Regions from separate parts of the uncultured Solobacterium sp. genome, predicted to be linked through region 1. Evidence: predicted binding sites of a transcription regulator. Region 1 holds the regulator's gene; the other holds the start of a gene.
What was found. Region 1 encodes HrcA, which represses chaperone genes, less so after heat shock. Its sites were predicted from a motif close to TTTTAGCACTNNNNNNNNNNNAGTGCTAAAA; they were not measured.

Region 1 (4,983 bases):
CTTTCTTCTCTTAAAAGAATGCGGAAACAAGCCCCGCATTCCTTTCAAACTTTACTTCTTTTCTTGGAAGTCTGCGTCAACAACATCGTCGTTTGCGCTTGTTGAATTACCTGCAGCATCACCAGCAGCCTGCTGACCTGCCTGACTTTGATACATTGCCTGAGCCATATCATTCGCTGCCTTTTCAAGAGCGTCTAACTTAGTCTTTAAGCCTTCTGTATCATTCTTATCGATAGCTTCTTGTAATTCATCACGTAACTTCTTCACTTCAGCCTTCTGTTCTTCAGTCACATTTGCATTTTCATTCTGCAATGTTTCATCAATCTGGTGAATGAAAGCTTCCGCACGATTCTTTGTCTCGATTTCTTCTTTACGTTTGTCATCCTCTGCCTTATGAGCTTCAGCTTCCTTAACCATGCGGTCAATTTCCTCCTCACTTAAACCAGAAGAGTTTGTAATCGTAATAGATTGTTTCTTACTTGTTGCCTTGTCAACTGCAGTAACGTGTACAATACCATTTACGTCAATATCAAATGTTACTTCAATCTGTGGAACACCACGTCTTGCTGGGGCAATACCATCTAACTGGAAGTTACCAAGTGTCTTGTTATCCTGTGCCATTGGTCTTTCACCCTGTAATACATGGATATCTACAGCTGGCTGGTTATCTGCAGCTGTTGAGAAAATCTGAGACTTACTTGTTGGGATTGTTGTGTTACGTGGGATAAGAACTGTCATAACACCACCCATTGTTTCAATACCTAATGAAAGTGGAGTAACATCAAGTAATAATACGTCCTTAACATCACCAGCGATAACACCACCCTGAATAGCAGCACCTAAAGATACACATTCATCTGGGTTAACAGACTTGTTAGGTTCCTTACCTAATTCATTCTTAATTGCTTCTTGAACAGCTGGAATACGTGTAGAACCACCTACAAGTAATACCTGGTGAATATCATTTGCTGTTAAACCTGCATCCTTTAATGCTTGACGAACTGGAATCAATGTTCTTTCAACAAGTCCCTTTGTCATTTCATTAAACTGTGCACGTGTTAATGTAGCTTCTAAGTGTAATGGACCTGCAGGACCAGCGGAAATAAATGGTAAGGAAATCTGTGTCTGTACCATACCAGATAAGTCCTTCTTAGCCTTTTCAGCAGCTTCCTTTAATCTCTGTAAAGCCATCTTATCTTGTCTTAGATCGATGTTATTTTCACGTTTGAAGTTATCTGCTAACCAATTGATGATAGCTTCATCGAAGTCGTCACCACCTAAGTGTGTATCACCATTTGTAGATAATACTTCAAATGTACCATCCGCAATATCCAAGATAGATACATCGAATGTACCACCACCTAAGTCATATACTAAGATCTTTTGTTCCTTAGATGTTTCTTTGTCAGAACCAAACGCAAGTGCAGAAGCAGTTGGCTCGTTAATAATACGTACTACATCCAAACCAGCAATCTTACCAGCATCCTTTGTTGCTTGACGCTGTGCATCGTTGAAGTATGCAGGTACTGTAATAACAGCCTTTTCTACCTTCTCACCTAAATAAGCTTCTGCATAACTCTTCAAATATGTAAGAATCATTGCTGAAACTTCCTGTGGTGTATATTCCTTACCTTCTAATGTTACTTTTTGATTTGTACCCATCAAACGCTTAATGGAATATACTGTGTCTTTATTTGTAATCAATTGACGCTTAGCCGCATCACCAACAATACGTTCACCATTTTTAAATGCTACAACGGATGGTGTTGTGCGGTTTCCTTCTGGATTCGCAATTACTTTTGCTTCGCCACCTTCCATAACGGATACGCAGCTATTTGTTGTTCCTAAGTCAATACCAATAATCTTGCTCATGTTTATCTTCCTCCTAGTTATTCACTAACCTTGACCATTGCTGCTCTTAGCAGACGGTCCTTTATACGATAACCCTTCTGTAATACTTCAATTACAGTTCCAGGTTCGACATTTTCTCTTGCTTCTGTCATCAATGCTTGATGCCAATTACCATCAAATGGTTGGTTTAATGCATCAATTTCTGTAATACCTTCTTTACTTAAAGCATTCTGTAGTTGTCCATAAATCATTTCGACACCCTTACGATATGCTTCATCGGATGTTGCTTGCGCTAACGCTCTTTCGCAACTATCTAATACAGGTAACAACTCTAATGCAAAGTTTTTCATCATAAACTTTGTACGGCTATCAAAATCAGCCTGTAGACGTTTTCTTGTATTCTCTGTATCTGCATACGCTTTTGCATATTCATTCTTGAGAACATTTACCTGTTCACTTAACTCTGTAATCTTTGCTTGAAGTGTTGTAACTTCATCAACTTCTTCTACTACTTCAGGAGTTTCAGTTTCAACTACTTCTTCAACTTCAGATTCTGTTTTTTTGATATCTTCACTCATTGCCACTTTCACCTCCTGAGTTATACATCTTCTCAATCAAACGTGCCGCATAATCAATTAGATTTACGACTTTTTCATAATTCATTCTGCTTGGTCCAACAACCATCAACTCTCCACTTTCCGTATCATTAACATGGAACTTGGAACGTACAACTGCTAAATCGTTATACCAAGTTAACTGTGCGCCTTTTGTTGTAGTTACCGCAACAGCATTTTCGCTGGAATCTAATCCACGCCATACCTTTGTATCATCAAACATCAACATCAATTGTTTCAACTTGTTGATATCTTCAAATTCAGGTTGATATAATACACGATCTTTTCCAGAGAAGTATACACTCTCACTCGCAAACTTTACGAACGCTCTAACAAACGCTGTAAAGAGTAGATCGTGGCGATGTACAACGCTACATAAATCAGGTTTGATATCTTCCATACGACCAGGTACTTCCGCAAGTGGAACACCCTGTAATCTCTTGTTTAAGATATCTGTACAAGCTTCCAAATCTTTGAATGGTACATCATCTTCAAAGTGGAAGTTCTTAGTTTCGGTATGTCCTGTATTTGTGATAAATACACATACCGCATTACGCGTGTCAATCGGAAACAATTTTATGTGTTCTAGACATTGCGTATTGGAATCTGGTCCGATTGCACCAGCTGTCATATTTGTCATTTCACTGAGGATTTCACAGCTTTGATGAACCGCCTCCTCAATGTTCATACTAGACACATCAAATGCACTACGAATTGCGAGTTCCATACGTTTATCAATGCCAGCAGTCATGTTCAATAAGTTCTCACAATAGAACTTATATCCCATCGTACTAGGAATACGTCCACTGGAAGTATGTGTCTTTTCCAGATAGCCCATTTCCTCTAAGACCTGCATATCATTACGGATGGTCGCACTGGAATATGGTAAGTCATACTGTTCTTGTAATGTACGCGAACCAACTGGTTCCGCCGTACGAATATACTCATCAACAATTGCCTTGAAGATTTCTATTCGTCTTGGTGTCAACATCTCCAGCACCTCCTTTTTAGCACTCTTTTTCAATGTCTGCTAATATAGTATACCAACACTTTAGCACTGTCAACAGTTTAGTGCTAATTTTTAACAAAAAAGACCGAAAATTTTCGGCCTTATATATCAGCTTATTTTTTAGTGCTCTAAACAAGAATATTCATCATTTAATTATCTGTATAGATACTATATTATTCTCACTAATCTCTATTCCTCCAAGATGTTCAGCATCCTTTGAAATGCCGATACTATCGATACCATCTTCATTATCTTCGCCTCGAAAGAACTCTGCTACATATCCATCAAAAGAATATCCTTCATCGTTAGTGATTCGTACATATTGATGCAAATATTCTTTCAGTTCCATATTTTTCCCTCTTATATTTCAATCGGATTTGGTGTCATCGCATCCTTGATGCGATCTAGTAACATAGCAGTTTCTAAACTACTTTGGATAGGCATAACTGGAGAGCTATGTTTCCCATTTTCAAGTAAGTTTACAAAGTGAGATATTTCTCCATAGAAGTCATCTACTTTATATGGACAATCAATAACTTCTACTTTGTCTTCAATCTTTAGCTCTGCACTTATAGGTCTATGCAAATCTCGAATACGGATTTCTCCCTTTGTACCCTTAATCAATACTTCTTTTTTTTCTGGTTGATTGATTGCAGTTTCTAGAGTGGCTAATGTATTGCCTATATGCATCTGTACCTTTGTATGTAAGTCATATCCATCCTCTAAGTCTACATCAATGTAATCGATGCGCAGTTTACCTTTGGTATATTCTGTAATCCATGTTGCACAATAACAGCCACAGTCTAGAAGAGCTCCTCCATATACTGGATTACTTAGGTAACTATTCTCAATGACTTCTTGTGGTTGTTTAGAATTGAGTATGGTATGAATTTCCTGAATATCTCCAATAGTACCTTTTTCAATCAGCTTATGTATCTTTTGATACAATGGTGTAAAACGAGGCTTCATGGCTTCCATCCATAATACTGGATGTTGTTTTAATACTTCCATGATTCCCTCAATCTCAAAAGCGTTTATACCTGCTGGTTTTTCAACCAGTACTGCCTTGCCTGCTTTGATGGCTTTGATCGACCATATATAATGATAGCCATGTGGCAAGGTAATATATACTGCATCTACGTTTGGATCTTGTAAAAGTTCTTCATAGGATCCATACGCTTTTAAAGCGTGATATGTATCCGCAAACTGTTGTGCTTTTGCAAGTGTACGACAACTAACGGCATAAAGTTCACTATTTGATTCATGTGCTAGACTCTTTACAAAACGCTGGGCAATTTTCCCAGCGCCTATAATTCCCCAACGTATCATATCTGCCCCTGTGCAGCCCTTAAGTTTTCAGCTACTTTAGCCATCTTTTCTTTTAGAGGTCCCTCTACCTGCGGAGGTACTAGATTTAACAAGTCTCCTCCGTTAAGGGCAATCTCTTTACATACAGAAGAAGATAGAAATGAATATTGTGGTTTGGCGATGAGGAATGCCGTTTCAATC
Region 2 (4,983 bases), on a different contig from region 1:
AGTGAAGGATTCACCAGATCCAACGTTGAAAGGTGCCGAATACATTCATTCATCTGCTGCGGCACGTGCAGATGGAACGGAAGTAAACTTTTCGCCAGCTGCACTCATCGCAGAAAATGTCTATTCCAAAGAATGCAATGATGAATTTACACATAAGGTGTATGGTAACTTGCCATTCTCTTATGCATATAAGAGAATGTTTGAGGATATTGTGGCAGGCAATGTACCAATCCTATTCCATTGTTCCGCTGGAAAAGATCGTACAGGAATTGCGGCAATCTTAATTCTACTAGCACTTGGTGTAGACGAAGAGACAGCGATGTATGACTACATGTTAACGAATGAATACCGTAAGGAATATATCGAACGTTTCAGGAAGGATTTCCCACTGACAAAATTAGATGGGGAACTTGCGGGTATGTTACTGGCGTACGAGGGAGTGACATATACCAACGCTGATTATTCGCTCAAGCGTATTAAAGAGAAGTATGAAAACTATGATGAATACTTTGAAAAAGAATACAATCTTGATAAAGACGCATTACAAAGACTAAGAGACTTATACACAGAATAAACGGCAGAAATATCTGTCGTTTCCTATATGTTGTTTTGTATTATTTTGCGAAAGGTATATGATTACATATGGAGAAATACAATGGAACTATCAAAGAAACAGAAAAACTTGATAGCGAAGATATTAAAGAATGGAATACCAATACTAGTATTGTTGTTTATTCTGAACTTCTTTTATCAAGAGACAAGAAAATATGATTTTGTAGGGGTTTGGTTTCCTGATTATGAAGATGATATTACTATCCAATTTAATCCAGATTATTCAGGCGTTTATTATGATGATCTTACAAAGATTGCCTTTCACTGGAAGAACCACGGTAACCAACTTGAGATGACAATGAATGATGAAACGAAAGTCTATCGCTATACGATAGAAGGAAAAGATATCCACCTACAATCGGATGACGAATCCTTCATTCTATATAAATACGGAAATTAATTAGCAATCATTTAATTTCTGTGATAATGATAAAAAGCCTTTAAATAAAGGCTTTTTATATATTATGAATATAGTTTTATAAAAATTTATAAAATAATTAGCACTTAAGTATTGACAGTGCTAAAAATATGAGTATATTAGTATGTGTAAGGTGAAAGGCCTTAGGAGGTATATGATATGAAATATATGACAACAAGAAAGAATGATTTATTCAATGATATGTTTGATGATGTGTTTAGAGCTCCAGTATTCACAGGAAATAATATTTTAAAGACAGATGTTCGCGAGAAAGATGGAAAGTACATCTTGGAAGTAGAAGTTCCTGGTTATAAGAAGGATGAAGTATCCATTAGCTTATTCAATGGTAATCTAACAATCAGCGCTGCTCGTTCGTCTTCTGATGAAGAAACTGATGATAAGGGTAGAATCTTACGTCAGGAAAGATTCAGTGGTAGTACATCTCGTACATTCTATGTAGGTGATGCAATTAAAGATACAGATATTCACGCTTCATTTGATAATGGTATCTTAAAGATTGAATTACCAACAGAACAGAAGAAAGAAGAAGAAACAAAGAAATTTATCGAAATTCTATAACTGGAAGAATTCCAGTTTTTTTGTGCAAAAGAAAAGCCATCGTGTATTGCGATGGCTTTTAAACTATCTATATGATTTTCTCTTTGAGAAGAGGTAACCGCTAGCGATAATGCCAACGAACATCATTCCAATGTAGAGATAGATATTTGTAGAATCGCTTGTCTTTGGTGTAGTAGGATTCTGTGGTCGCTCTGTGTTTGTGATGGTGAAGCCTGTTGTTTGATTGCCGGTGATTGTGGCGTCATAACCATTAACAGTATCTTCACTAATCGTGTATTGGATCTCTGTACCGCTTTGATCGTACTTACGTACATTAGTGAAACTAGCTGTCCAGTTATTTGTATCATCTAATGTTAGAGTTGTACCTGTATCTGTTCCATTAGCGAATAAGTGAACTGTGATAGGACCTGCTTTTGGACCTACCCATGTCTTTGTGACAGAGATATTTGTCTTGGTTGGTTTGTCGGAGATGGTTTGTAACGCACCATCCGTAGCTGTTACTTGTAATGTATATTCTGTGTTATTTAATTCATAACCAGCAGGAGCGGTTGTCTCTTTTACTTTATAAGTACCTTGTACTAAAGCTTCAGAAGTAACAGTACCATCTGCGCCTGTTGTTAGATTAAATGTTGTACCATCTGGTTGTGTAACTGTAAATACTGCGTTAGCTAAAGTGATTGAGTTATCGTCTTCGTCAACTTTTGTTAATTTGATTTTGTGTGCGAGGTCACCTGAACCAGAACCTCCAGAGTAAGCTCTTGTAAAGTGTGCATCAAAATCATAAGTTTGACCATTAGATGTTAATGTGAGGGTGTTGTTTAAATCAGTACCTTCTGTGTATGTAGATTGATAAGTGAGACGATACTGTTCCCCATTAATATTTCCAACATTGATTGTAAATGTCTGGTCGTTATCAGACATTGTTAGTTTTCCTGCTAAGTTAACTGGTGTTGATGTTCCGGTAATATCATTACCATATTGATCCATCTGAACTGTAAATAAGCGAATTGTATTTGGTAAAATTCTTTCGTTAGAGCCAACGATGGTATCGTGGATAATTGCATTTGGTAGTATTGCTTGTCTATGGTTGATGCGAATTTCCCAGTTTGCGATATTTGGGTTGGTTGTGTCATACCAAGCAAATTTATGTAGCGTTTCATTATTTAAAATCTGTGGCCCATCAACATTGACGGAACCCGTTGAAGATGATGTATTAGGTTGTCCTGCATTAACAGTAATAGTGAATGAACTAGATTGATTAATAGGAACCCTTGTTAAATCAAATCTAGCAGATAGTTGAATATTACCATTAACGTTGTAGCGATTATCAACCCAGTCTGTGAATACTACTTTTGCGGTTGCGCCAGTTGTACCTGGAGTGATATGTGCTCTTGCGATTACTGCTCCTGATCCATCCTGGTCATAGAGGTCAAAGTCGACAGGACTTGAGTCTGCTGAGAACATAACTGTATCAGGCAGATCAATTGTGAAGTAGTCACCTGCTTTTAATGTTGCGCCTGTATTATTAGTTGCCCAATCTAAGTTAAAGTAGAAGTTATCAGTATAGTAGATATCTCCAACATTTGTTCTAGATAGATTCATAAATCTAAAGTTTGTGATTGTCGCATCAACTTGTTTTGGACCACCATCAGCGATAACGTTTGTTTTAGTCCAACTGATAAGAGCTGTTAATGTCATTAAAAATGATAAAATTACAGCGAAATAATTCCTCTTTTTCATATATATTTCCTTCCGCCCATGATTTCTACAGTGTTTAGATTTGCCATGTACGAGTGAATTATATACCGAACAAATTGTGACAATTTTAAAGTATTCCTTAAGATTTATTTTTTGTTTATGTATATATCAACAAATAAAAAACAGCCTAGTGTAGGCTGTTAGTGAAAGTCGATATCGCCAGCATTTGTTTTGATGACAATTTCACCTTTTCCATCACCGACAATGTATTTTTTATGACGGAGCTTTTGGTATGGTAAATCATCGTCAAAGTCAATATCTCCGAAGTTTGTGGAGAGACTTGCATGGTAGTCTGTTGTTTCTGTTGTCATGTCGATATCACCGGCGGTAGATGTGACTTGGATATTTTGAATTTCTCCATGAACATCTAAATCGATGTCACCTGCAGTTGTCTTTACTTCGATGATAGGAGAGGATACTTCCATATCGATATCCCCTGCAGCTGCGGAGAGTTGAATAACATTTGCGGCGTGTTTTTGAATATCAATATCACCAGCTGCGATATTGGCATATAGATTACCTGTTGTATTTGTTAAGTCCACATCACCAGCAGATAGCTTCATGCTAATTTCATCGAAGTTCGAATCAGAGACATCTAAGTCACCTGCTAACATCGTAAAGTCAGCACGTTTCATTTCAACGCGGCTAATAGAAACATCTCCAGATTTGTTGTGGCAGTTGAATTCATCAAGTTTGATATCGTTGATATCTACATCTCCAGCAGGTGCTTCCATTGTAATTGTTGAAACATTAGATGGGATTTTTACGGTCAAGTCACCGCTACCAGACACAAGAATCGTAGCAGTTGTATCATTTATTTCACAACGAATTCCATCAGTTGTGGGATTTCTAAAGATACTTTGTGACTGGGTAAATTCATAGCGGAGTTCATTTCCTTTTTCTAGAGTTATATCCAAGGATGACATTAATGTCTCGCTGTGAATCACTAAGTGAGCGATAGAATCTGGAAGTGTTTCAGTCTGAGGGTCTGAATAGTACTGCGCTGTATTCTTCTTACGGTCAATATTAACTGTAAAGTTTTTTGCATGGCCAAGTGCTTCATCTGCGATACGTGTAAACGCATGGAAGGCTGTAGATAATCCTTCTTTTAAATCTTGATAGTCTTTACTCTTCTGTTCTTTATGAACAGTTTCTTTTTCTCCGCCCATCATATGTATGTTTTCTAGTACATCATCAATTGTACCAAGATCATTCATGATTTCTTCTTCGCTTCTTCCTTCGCTAATTCCTTCTTGGAAGTGTGCTTCGAAGGCGTCGAGAATATCTTTCTTAAAACTTGGAGAGTAGTTTGCAAGAGCTTGATTTAAAGCTGCTAAGTATTCATTTTTTGTCATATCAGTTTTTCCACCTTTTGAACGAATGTAATCCATTCTTCTTTCTGTTGTTGTTGATAAAGTTTTCCTTCTTCCGTTAAATGATAGTATTTTCGAGCTGGACCACCGGACGACTCGACAAGATAGGTTTCAAGATAACCATTATCTTTTAGTCTTTTTAGTATTAAATATAATGTTCCGGCAGTTACGGACATTTCTTGGGAAATATCTTCAGTTAGTTCGTATCCATACTTGTCATCTTTTACTAACCTTGAAAGAACG

Region 2: a site for HrcA is predicted at 1,108-1,138, ahead of RWM19_RS07500 (Hsp20/alpha crystallin family protein). Genes of this name have one in related genera too.

What each region holds. Positions count from the first base shown of each region.
Region 1 is NZ_CAUQGG010000003.1:152,337-157,319, reverse strand. It holds gene dnaK (molecular chaperone DnaK) at 52-1,872, opposite strand; gene grpE (nucleotide exchange factor GrpE) at 1,890-2,429, opposite strand; gene hrcA (heat-inducible transcriptional repressor HrcA) at 2,422-3,456, opposite strand; gene RWM19_RS03060 (hypothetical protein) at 3,620-3,823, opposite strand; gene RWM19_RS03055 (Gfo/Idh/MocA family oxidoreductase) at 3,835-4,803, opposite strand; gene coaD (pantetheine-phosphate adenylyltransferase) at 4,800-4,983, opposite strand, start outside.
Region 2 is NZ_CAUQGG010000013.1:9,877-14,859, forward strand. It holds gene RWM19_RS07490 (tyrosine-protein phosphatase) at 1-574, shown strand, start outside; gene RWM19_RS07495 (hypothetical protein) at 656-1,012, shown strand; gene RWM19_RS07500 (Hsp20/alpha crystallin family protein) at 1,190-1,609, shown strand; gene RWM19_RS07505 (Ig-like domain-containing protein) at 1,673-3,349, opposite strand; gene RWM19_RS07510 (DUF4097 family beta strand repeat-containing protein) at 3,508-4,722, opposite strand; gene RWM19_RS07515 (PadR family transcriptional regulator) at 4,719-4,983, opposite strand, start outside.